2 regions of the Thermoanaerobacter sp. RKWS2 genome follow, and region 1 is predicted to be linked to the other one. Evidence: predicted binding sites of a transcription regulator. Region 1 holds the regulator's gene; the other holds the start of a gene.
What was found. Region 1 encodes HrcA, which represses chaperone genes, less so after heat shock. Its sites were predicted from a motif close to ATTAGCACTCANNNNNNNTGAGTGCTAAT; they were not measured.
Positions count from the first base shown of each region.

Region 2: groES (co-chaperone GroES) is a predicted target of HrcA. The motif match lies at 2,677-2,705, and genes of this name have one in related genera.

Region 1 is NZ_CP110888.1:1,039,689-1,045,493, forward strand. It holds gene OEI98_RS05235 (hypothetical protein) at 1-82, shown strand, start outside; gene lepA (translation elongation factor 4) at 116-1,927, shown strand; gene hemW (radical SAM family heme chaperone HemW) at 1,924-3,051, shown strand; gene hrcA (heat-inducible transcriptional repressor HrcA) at 3,146-4,177, shown strand; gene grpE (nucleotide exchange factor GrpE) at 4,200-4,781, shown strand; gene dnaK (molecular chaperone DnaK) at 4,799-5,805, shown strand, end outside.
Region 2 is NZ_CP110888.1:646,822-652,626, reverse strand. It holds partial or broken gene ltrA (group II intron reverse transcriptase/maturase) at 1-72, opposite strand, end outside; tRNA gene OEI98_RS03280 (tRNA-Arg) at 555-631, opposite strand; gene groL (chaperonin GroEL) at 727-2,352, opposite strand; gene groES (co-chaperone GroES) at 2,367-2,651, opposite strand; gene OEI98_RS03265 (hypothetical protein) at 2,887-3,861, opposite strand; partial or broken gene OEI98_RS03260 (IS200/IS605 family accessory protein TnpB-related protein) at 4,203-5,640, opposite strand; gene OEI98_RS03255 (IS607 family transposase) at 5,621-5,805, opposite strand, start outside.

The sequences.
Region 1 (5,805 bases):
GATCGTTAAAATTTTTGGTAAAGAGTCAGTTATTGACATCGGGGGGTTAAGCCAATACTTTAAAGGGCGATTTTGGAAATGAGGTCTAAGTCTTTAATTTTTGAGGAGGTACACAATGTCAGAAAGGATGCAGTATATTAGAAATTTTTGCATTATTGCTCATATAGACCATGGCAAATCTACTCTTGCAGATAGACTTATTGAGAAAACAGGTTTTCTTTCTGAAAGGGAAACAGATAAGCAAATTTTGGATAATTTAGAATTGGAAAGGGAAAGAGGAATTACTATAAAGTTAAAGCCTGTAAGAATGATTTATAAAGCTAAAAATGGAAATGAATATGAGCTTAATCTTATTGATACCCCTGGACATGTGGATTTTACTTACGAGGTATCCCGAAGTATTGCAGCTTGTGAAGGGGCCCTCCTTGTAGTAGATGCTACACAAGGGATTGAGGCGCAAACCCTTGCTAATGTGTATATGGCTTTAGAACATGATTTAGAGATAGTACCTGTGATAAATAAAATAGACCTTCCTTCAGCAAATCCTGAACTTGTAAAAAAAGAAATTGAAGACGTGATTGGAATTAACGCAGAAGATGCTTTGCTTACCTCTGCTAAAGAAGGCATAGGTATAGAAGAAGTTTTAGAAGCCATTGTAAATAGAATTCCCCCTCCAAAAGGAGATGAAAATAAGCCTTTAAAAGCGCTAATTTTTGACTCTTTTTATGATAACTACAAAGGTGCAATAAGCTTTGTAAGGGTAGTAGATGGAATTGTTAAACCAGGAATGAGAATAAAAATGTTTTCTACTGGCAAAGTTTTTGAAGTTACAGAAGTGGGTATGTTTAGACCTAACCTTTATCCAGTAGAAGAGCTTAAAGCAGGTGAAGTTGGATATATTGCTGCCAGCATAAAAAATGTAAAAGACACTCGCGTAGGAGATACAATAACAGATGCAGATAATCCAGCCGATTCTCCACTTCCTGGCTATAAAGAAGTAGTGCCAATGGTCTTTTGTGGAATTTATCCTGCGGATGGACAAGATTATGAAAATTTAAAAGAAGCTTTAGAAAAACTTCAGCTAAATGATGCGTCACTTGTATTTGAACCTGACACCTCTGCTGCCTTAGGTTTTGGATTTAGGTGTGGCTTTTTGGGACTTTTGCACATGGAAATAGTTCAAGAAAGGTTGGAAAGAGAGTACAACTTAAATCTTGTCACTACTGCACCAAGTGTAATTTACAAAGTTTACAAAACTAATGGAGAGGTATTGGATTTGGACAATCCCACAAAAATGCCGCCTCCTACGCAAATAGATCATATTGAAGAGCCAATTGTGGAAGCTACTATTATGGTGCCTACTGAATATGTAGGGGCAGTTATGGAGCTTTGCCAGGATAGACGGGGAGCATATTTAGGAATGGAATATTTAGAACAAACTCGCGTACTTTTAAAATATGAAATGCCTTTAAATGAGATAATATATGACTTTTTTGATGCTTTAAAATCACGAACAAGGGGTTACGCCTCTTTCGACTATGAGCTTAAAGGGTATAAAGAATCTAATTTGGTAAAGCTTGATATTTTAATAAATGGCGAATTGGTAGATGCTTTATCCATGATAGTTCATAAAGATAAAGCCTATGAAAAAGCGAGAAAAATTGTAGAAAAGTTAAAAGAAAATATTCCAAGGCATCTTTTTGAGATTCCAATCCAGGCTGCAATAGGCTCTAAGATTATTGCAAGAGAGACTGTAAAAGCTTTGAGAAAAAACGTTCTTGCCAAGTGTTATGGAGGAGACGTAACTCGTAAGAAAAAACTTCTGGAGAAGCAAAAAGAAGGTAAAAAGCGCATGAGACAGGTGGGAAGTGTTGAAATACCTCAAGAGGCTTTTATGTCAATATTGAAGCTAGATGATGAAAAATGAGGGAGATAGGATTATACATTCACATTCCTTTTTGTAAAAGAAAATGCTATTATTGTGATTTTAATTCTTATGCAGGCTATGATTATCTTTTTGACGACTATATTCGGGCACTACTTATGGAAATAGAATCAAATTCTACAAAAGATTATAATGTGGTTTCGGTTTATATAGGAGGAGGTACCCCTAACCTTTTGCCTCCTTCTTATATAGAGAAGATATTGAAGTCTGTATTTAAAAATTATAAAATACTTGATGGTTGCGAAATTACTATTGAAATGAATCCCGGCCTTATAACTGAAGAAAAACTAAAAATTTATAAAGACAACGGGATAAACCGAGTAAGTATTGGACTTCAAGCTTTTCAAAATAGGCTTTTAAAATATATAGGTAGAATTCATACAATAGAAGATTTTTTTGAAAATTATGAGTTAGTGAAAAAGTTCTTTGGCAATATAAATATTGACCTGATGTATGCTCTTCCTACTCAAACCTTTAAAGAGTGGCAAGAAACTTTAAAAGAAGTAGTAAAATTACAGCCGACGCATGTTTCTACTTATAGCTTGATTTTAGAACCTAACACCTCCTTTTACAGACTTTATGAAAAGGGTCAGTTGCCTATAGTTGATGAGGAAGAAGAGCTTAAAATGTATCATTGGGGTATAGAGTTTTTAAAAGAAAAAGGTTATCACCATTACGAAATATCTAATTTTGCATTGCCCACATTTGAATGTCGCCACAATATTTTATACTGGGAATGCAAAAATTATTTGGGATTTGGTGCAGGAGCCCATTCTTATATGGAGGGTGTGAGATATAGTAATATTGAAAATATAAAAGACTATATTAAGAGCATTTTAGAAAGAAAAAGTGCAGTTAAGGAAAAAATAAAGTTGGCAAAAGAAGATAGAATGGCTGAGTTTATGTTTTTAGGAATGAGAATGACAAAAGGAGTGTGTGACAAGGATTTTAAGAAAAGATTTGGTATCAGTTTGTTTGAATTTTACAAAAAAGTAATACAAAAATACTTAAATGAAGGTCTAATTGAGATTGATAATGAGTGTGCAAAACTTACCGAGAGGGGTATTGATGTCTCTAACGTCATTTTTGAAGAATTTCTGCCCTAAATGAGTATTGACAAAAAATTATAAGAGTGGTATTTTAAAAACATGAATTAGCACTCAATCGAGTAGAGTGCTAATAATACATGGGGTGGTGAAAATGCCGTTAGATGATAGGAAGAAAAAAATACTATATGCGGTTATTACTGATTATATTATGACGGCAGAGCCAATAGGGTCGAGAACAATAGCTAAGAAGTACAATATAGGATTAAGTTCTGCTACTATAAGAAACGAAATGGCGGATTTAGAAGAAATGGGATATTTGGAGCAGCCTCATACTTCCGCAGGAAGAATACCTTCAGATAAAGGATATAGATTTTATGTAGACAGCATTCTTCGAAATTATATAAACAATGACCCTCCAATTAGCTATAATACTCGCGAGGAAATTATAGCGGAGTTTGATGAAATTGTAAAGAAATATGCAAGAATTTTGGCTAACATAACTCACCATACTACAGTTGCTAAAATGCCAAGGTTGAACCCTGATAGAATAAGGAAAATCCAACTTATACCTGTTGCTTCTAATAAAATGATCTTTTTAGTAGTGACAGACACAGGAATTGTAAAAAATTACTTGCTAAATTTATGCCAAAATGTAGATAGAACTATCTTTGAGTTTTTAAACAATTTGTTAAATGACAAAATTGCTGGCAAAAGCGAAAAAGATATTTTTGAGTTTTTACAAAAAGATTTAAGGCAGATGTTGGGAGAGGTAGCTTTTATAGCCGACGAATTGATAAACACTATACTTTTGAGCTTGAAGCAGTTACAAGAAACGGACATTTATGCGGATGGAACTTCCCATATTTTAGATTTTCCTGAATACAAGGATTTAGGCAAAGCAAAAAATTTTTTCAATCTTTTGGACAACAAGTCGTTATTGAACGAAGTTTTAGAGCCTGAAGTAGATTTTATAGATGTGAGAATAGGAAGCGAAAACAAGTTTGAAGAGATGAAAGACTTAAGCGTAATAAAAACCACTTATAAGATTAACGGTCGTGTGGTGGGTACAATAGGAATTATAGGACCTACAAGAATGGATTATAGAAGGTTGATTAACGAAATCAATATGATGACAAAAGAGCTTTCAAATCTTTTGTCGAGTATATACAATGATGAAATATAACGAGGTGATATAAGTGGAAGAGATGGAAAAAGAAATTAACAAAGAGGAGGAAAAGGATGTAAATAATTTAGAATCAAATGAACAAATGGAAGGGCCTCCTGAAGAGGAAGAACAAACACAGCAGGAGCATAAGCAACAAACGGTTGATGAAATAGAGGAATTAAAGCAAAAACTTCAGCAAAAAGAGGCTGAAGCTCAAGAATATTTAGATATTGCACAAAGATTGAAAGCAGAATTTGAAAATTACAGAAAAAGAATAGAAAAAGAAAAAGCTGAGATGATCGATTACGGGCAAGAAACAGTGATTTTAGAACTTTTGACTATTATGGATAATTTTGAAAGAGCTTTGGCAAGCAGTGGAGATTATAATTCTCTAAAAGAAGGGATAGAATTAATTTACAGGCAGTTTAAAAAAATATTGGATAAATTTGGTGTGAAAGAAATTGAAGCAGAGGGGCAGATTTTTGACCCCTATAAACACCATGCTGTAATGCAGGAAGAGGTAGAAGGAAAGCAACCAAATGAAATTATTGAAGTTTTCCAAAAAGGGTATTATCTAAAAGATAAAGTAATAAGACCAAGTTTGGTTAAAGTAGCAAAATAAAAAGGAGGTTGAAAAATATGGGGAAAGTTATAGGAATTGACTTAGGAACTACATTTTCTTGTGTTGCTGTTATGGAAGGAGGCCAACCTGTAGTAATACCTAACGCAGAAGGAGCTCGTACTACGCCTTCAGTCGTCGCTTTTACTAAAGAAGGAGAAAGGTTAGTAGGGCAAGTTGCAAAAAGGCAGGCAATTGTAAATCCTGACAGGACTATAATGTCTATAAAAAGACACATGGGAACTGATTACAAAGTAAAAATTGACGATAAAGAGTATACACCTCAAGAGATTTCTGCAATGATTTTGCAAAAGCTTAAGGCTGATGCAGAAGCTTACTTGGGCGAAAAAGTTACACAGGCGGTAATTACTGTTCCTGCTTATTTCAATGACAGCCAAAGGCAGGCTACAAAAGACGCAGGTAGGATTGCAGGTCTTGAGGTTTTGAGAATAATAAATGAGCCGACAGCTGCTGCTTTGGCATATGGACTTGACAAAGAAGGAAATCAAAAGATAATGGTTTATGACTTAGGTGGCGGTACTTTTGATGTTTCTATTTTGGAAATAGGAGATGGAGTATTTGAAGTTTTGGCTACAAGTGGCAATAACCATTTGGGTGGGGATGACTTCGACCAAAGGATAATAGATTGGCTTGCTGACAACTTCAAAAAAGAATATGGAATTGACTTAAGAAGTGACAGGATGGCATTGCAGAGACTAAAAGATGCCGCAGAAAAAGCAAAAATAGAGCTTTCTTCTGCAACGGTTACTAATATAAACTTGCCATTTATTACTGCTGATGCTACAGGTCCAAAACATATAGATGTAAATCTTACAAGGGCAAAATTCGAAGAGCTAATCTCCGACCTTGTAGAATCAACTGTAGGTCCTGTTAACCAAGCATTAAGCGACGCAGGTTTAAAACCTTCTGATATTGATAAAGTCATTCTCATTGGTGGTTCTACAAGAGTGCCTTTGGTACAGGAGACAGTAAAGAGAATAATGGGTAAAGAACCTCACAAAGGAAT
Region 2 (5,805 bases), 390 kb from region 1:
TTCCATTTCTCTATTCAACGGATAGCCTCTTTGTTGAGTTGTCTGCAGTCTCTGCATATCTTTCGAGTCCATAAGATTTCCAAAACCTCCTAACGTTCGGTCCTTCCTTATCTATTCATGTCTAGATAAGTACTATGACCTCTGCTGACTTCTCAAGGTTCAGCCATACATCACTGCATGGGTTGTCACTTCAGATTTTACTTCCATGACTTATCCTTGAGACCTCCCCGGGTAAGAACGATAACTTTCATCTCATATATCTGCCAGATTTACTGTATGGGATTCGGGTAGTGTTGGACTTCGTTTTGTTACGCAAACTCATCCATCCCAATTCAGCCTCTTATCTGGTTCTTGTTCATCAGACCGAGATTTTGCCTTAAGCTTCCTTCAGATTCCACCTCACGATGGACACCCTTGCTCTTGGCTAGTGGTTCCCACTACCAAGCCCACAGCGGACTTTCACCGCCTAGTTATCGCCCATGCCGGGCGCACATAAAAAAGGATTCTAACTATAAGATAGTTAGAATCCTTGATATTACTAATTTCTATGGTAATGGTGCGCCCGAGAGGACTCGAACCTCCGGCACGCAGTTTAGGAAACTGCTGCTCTATCCTGCTGAGCTACGGGCGCTTAATATTATTACAAAAGTATTTTATCAGACAATCGCAAAAGTGTCAAGTTTAAAAAGCTTAAAAAAGGCTGAGCCTCAACTCAGCCTTTTTTGATTACATCATATCCATTCCTGCTCCGGGATTTGGCATTCCTGTATTCTTCTCTGGTATGTCTACTACTATTGCCTCTGTTGTGAGTATCATTGAAGCAATTGACGCAGCATTTTGTAAAGCTGTCCTTGTAACTTTTGTTGGGTCCACAATACCTGCTTTGAACATGTCTGTGAATTCTTCCTTGTAAGCATCATATCCGAAGTTTGGATCTTTAGCAGCTTTTATTTTTTCTACTATTACAGAACCGTCAACACCAGCATTTGTTGCAATTTGTCTTACAGGCTCTTCTAATGCTCTTAATACTATCTTAGCACCCGTCTTGAAATCACCCTCTAAGGAGTCAACTACTTTTTGTACATCTTCTATTACATTGAGAAGGGCAATACCGCCACCAGGTACTATACCCTCTTCTACTGCTGCTTTTGTAGCTGCTAATGCGTCTTCAATTCTGTGTTTCTTTTCTTTGAGTTCTGTCTCAGTTGCAGCACCAGCTTGAATTACAGCTACACCACCAGCCAATTTTGCAAGTCTTTCTTGTAATTTCTCTCTGTCATAGTCTGATGTCGTTTCTTCAATCTGAGCTTTTATTTGATTTACTCTCTTCTTAATTTCTGATGGATCACCTGCGCCACCTACAATTGTTGTATATTCTTTCGTAACTTTTACTTGTCTTGCACGGCCAAGCATATCTAATCTTACATCTTTCAAGTCATAACCTAATTCTTCGGAAATTACTTGACCGCCTGTGAGTATTGCTATATCTTGTAACATTTCTTTTCTTCTGTCACCAAAACCAGGAGCTTTTACAGCTACACATGTAAATGTACCTCTTAATTTGTTAACAATTAATGTTGCCAATGCTTCTCCTTCTACGTCATCAGCAATAATGAGAAGCTTCTTGCCCTGCTGTACTATTTGTTCTAAGAGTGGTAACAAATCTTGAATATTTGAGATTTTTTTATCTGTTATAAGAATAACAGGCTCTTCTAATACTGCCTCCATTTTTTCAGCATCTGTCACCATATAAGGGGAGATATATCCTCTGTCAAATTGCATTCCTTCAACAACTTCAAGAGTTGTACCTAATGTTTTTGATTCTTCAACAGTTATAACTCCATCTTTTCCTACTTTGTCCATTGCTTCTGCAATGAGCTTTCCTATCTCTTCATCAGCTGCTGATATAGAGGCAACGTGAGCAATTGACTCTTTATTATCTATAGGTTTAGATATCCTCTTTAATCCCTCAACTGCAGCATCAACAGCTTTTGCAATGCCTCTTCTTAAAAGCATTGGGTTAGCTCCTGCAGCGAGGTTTTTAAGCCCTTCACGAACCATTGCTTGTGCTAAAAGTGTTGCAGTTGTTGTACCGTCACCAGCAATATCATTAGTTTTTGTAGCTGCTTCTTTCAAAAGCTGAGCCCCTTGATTTTCAAATGGGTCTTCTAATTCAATTTCTCTCGCAATTGTAACACCGTCATTTGTTACTGTTGGGGAACCATACTTTTTGTCAAGTACCACATTACGACCTCTTGGTCCTAGTGTAACTTTTACAGTATCCGCAACTGCATTAACTCCTCTTTCTAATGCTCTACGAGCTTCTTCACCATATTTGATTTGTTTTGCCATTTTTAACTACCTCCTTATTCGATAATTGCTAGAATATCGCTTTCTCTTAAAAGTAAATATTCTTCACCATCTAATTTAACTTCTGTCCCAGCATACTTGGAGAAGATTACTCTATCACCGACTTTAACTTCTAATTCTACCTTTTTGCCGTCTATGTATTCCCCTGTTCCTACTGCAACTACTTCACCTTGTTGTGGTTTTTCTTTTGCTGTACCAGGTAGAATGACTCCACCTTTTGTAACTTCTTCTGCCTGGATTACTTTGACCACAACTCTGTCTCCGAGCGGTTTTAATCTCATACTCTTTATCCCTCCTCCTTCATTTGTTAGCACTCAACTTATGTGAGTGCTAATCCCAATCTCTATATTAATTTAAGTGGTAAAACATATCAAACCTTATTATAGCCTATTTTAGGCCATATAATCTGATTATTTATGATTTTGCCCAAATATTATGATTTTATGCCATTATTTATCGATTTAGACTATGTTTCTGTATTTTGTATTTAAAAATAAAAAAATACAGGGAAAATATTTATTCCCCTTTACCTTCAGATTTAACTAATCCTTGTTGTTTAAGATAATTAATCATATTATACATATACTGCTGCTGTTCCTTTGTCAACATAGATTTTAGATTGTCTATAATTGCTACCTGCTGGTCAGATAATCCTTGAGGTAATGAATTGTTTTCTTCTTTCTCTAATTGTTCCTCTGTTTCTTTTTTATTGGTATCTAAAATTTTATCTCCTTCCTCTATTTTCGATATTTCCCCTTTATCTTCTATTCTTTCTATTTCCTCTTTATTTTCTTCTGCTTTTTGCTCTTCTTCCTCCATACTCCTAGTAGAAGATTGTAATTGTTTTTTCTCTTCTTTCATGCTGTTCATAATCCCCTCTGCTTTGTTTAATACTTCCAACAATTTTATATTCTTTGCCAGCTTATCAGTTTCTTCTAACTTTTCTTCAGGAATTATAGGTCTTAGGGCCTCATAAATATCAATTATTTTGTCGAAAATATTGTCTTTATCTTCTTCTTTTGAATATTTCTCCATTTTTTCTTGCAAATTCTTCAACGCTTCATGAAATTTTAAAAACTTATCTATCACAATTTTTTTATCTTCCGTTATGTAGGGTTTTATCGCTTTCAAAATTCCTATTTTATCTACTTCTACTTTTTCTGCCACTTCAATTTCTTCTTCTGAAAGGCTCATCAATTTTTTTTGTATTTCAATTATTTCGGCTATTTTAGAGAAAATATCTACATAATATTGGTCTCTCTTGTTTAGATAAGGCTTTATGCTACCTACAAAATCTTTTCCCTTTGTTATCACTTCGTACACATCTATTGAAGTTTTTTTATTTTCCTGCGGTGAAGATAATTCATCTTTATCTTCTTCTGTAACTTCTTCTTTTTCTCTTTCCTTTTCTATACCCATTACCTGAAATCTCACAAATGCTACTATCAAAAGTTCTACAGCAAGTATTTTTAATAAAAACTCCTTTTGCAAAACAAATTCCCCCTATTTTTAATCTCTTACTAAATATATGTAAGGGGCTAGTCTATTATTATAGACCACCCCTATTTTTTGTCTAATTTTTTTCCCAAATAATTATTCCTGGAACAAATAGAAGTATTAAAATTATTATTATGAAAATCCAAAACCATCCTGCAACAAAACCTGCTCCTTTTTCTTCTGGCATAAATACTACCTGGTTACCCAAACTGTACAAAAATGTACAGTTTAGATAGCTGGGGTATTTGTAGTCCGCCTTTCAGGCTTTCCCAGCCCCAGCAGGCGGTATTTGGGAAAGCCATAGCCCCTGCCCCAAGAAGCAGGAACTCACGTCCTTACGGGTCTCCCCACTTGCCCCGAATGTAATACACCCTTCAGGGCAGAGACATCTCTTAATACCCTCTCAGGGGAGAGTGGCGTTACCACCGCTACCTTGAGAACTCGCCAGAAATCATAGGTACTAAAACTTGTTCCATCCAGAGGTTCTAGCACCCTTCCTGGCTCACTCTCAAGACTTTGTAAAAATTCTATTGCTTTGTTTATCTCCTTTATATATTTCTCTCTTAAATGCTTGTTTCTGATGGTTTTCTTTACGTACTCTTTTAATTCTTCTAATTCTTCTACAGTCAATGCGTTGAGAAACTTTATATAATTGTCTGGTATCTTTTCTTGCAGTCCCAACCCTCTTCTTGCTATTACATAGGCTGCTGCTATATCTTTTGTTATCATATACTGCGGTGCATATTTTAACATCCCTATTATTGAGGTGTAAGAAGGATTGACTTCTATTACTTCTATCCCTTCTCTTTTTGCTAGTGCTTTTATTTTTGAAAGAAGTGATTTATAGCTAAAGCTATGTCTTATTCTTCTTGATTTTCTCCCTGAAAAGTCTCCTCTTTTGCCTTTGTCTTTTATTTCTAAGTCTTCAATTACTATTGCTTTATTTTTCTTTTTTGCTATCTTTACTATTTCATGAGCATATTGCCATCTGAAATATTCTCTTTTGTCTTTACTGCCACTTGCAAGCTCTGGCATTGGCATATTCCCATAGCTTATTAGATTCCCTTTTTCATCTACTTCTACCCATGATATGTTGTCTGGATATGCATTTATATCTATCCCTATTGCTCCTTTTTCTTTTGTTATTTTTATTTCTGGATATTCTTCTTCAATAGCAAAATAGGCGTATATATTGCCATTTTTGAGTTTTAATTCTACAGAGTAGGGTATGTTTGATTCTCTAATTTCCTGCAGAAGTTCTTCTCTTCTCTTATTCTTTTTGTAGCCTGCTTGTATTTTCGCATATGCATATTTTCTTTCTCCTACATTTATCCTTAAAAAAGTGCCATTTTCTTTTGCTTCTATCCTTGTATTGAGATTACCTTTTTTGCTTTTATCTCCTCTTGAATAGAGATTCCCTTTTCTTTTTTCTTGCCACCTATTTTTTAATTTTTTATACGCTTTTCCATTTATATGGCGTTTTTGGAGTTTTTTAAATAGCTTTTTCCCACCAAAAATGACCTTCTTTGGGTTATTCCCTAATTCTCTGACAGATTCTAATGCGCTTTCTGCTTTCATTATTGCATCATCTACATACCTTGAGTTTAAGTCAAATGTTCCCTGAAGGTCTCTTTTTAGTGTGTTTCTATCATAGCCTTCTAGAAACCTTTTATATGCAAATCTCATGCAGGGTGACCATCTTCTCATTAAGTCTAATACTATTTGTTTGTCCTGTTGATTTAAAAAAATGAGTTTAGCCTGTATTACTATCATGCTCTTTGCTCCTTTGTCCGTAAATTCTTGCTGCAAAAGATGTTACTATTGCTATTAAGTCCTCTGCTAGTTCTTTCTTTGCATCTTCCTCGTCTTCTTTCCCGTCTAAAACTATAAGCTCCACCCCAAAGCTTTCCATGAAAAATTTGAGATATTCAAAGCCAA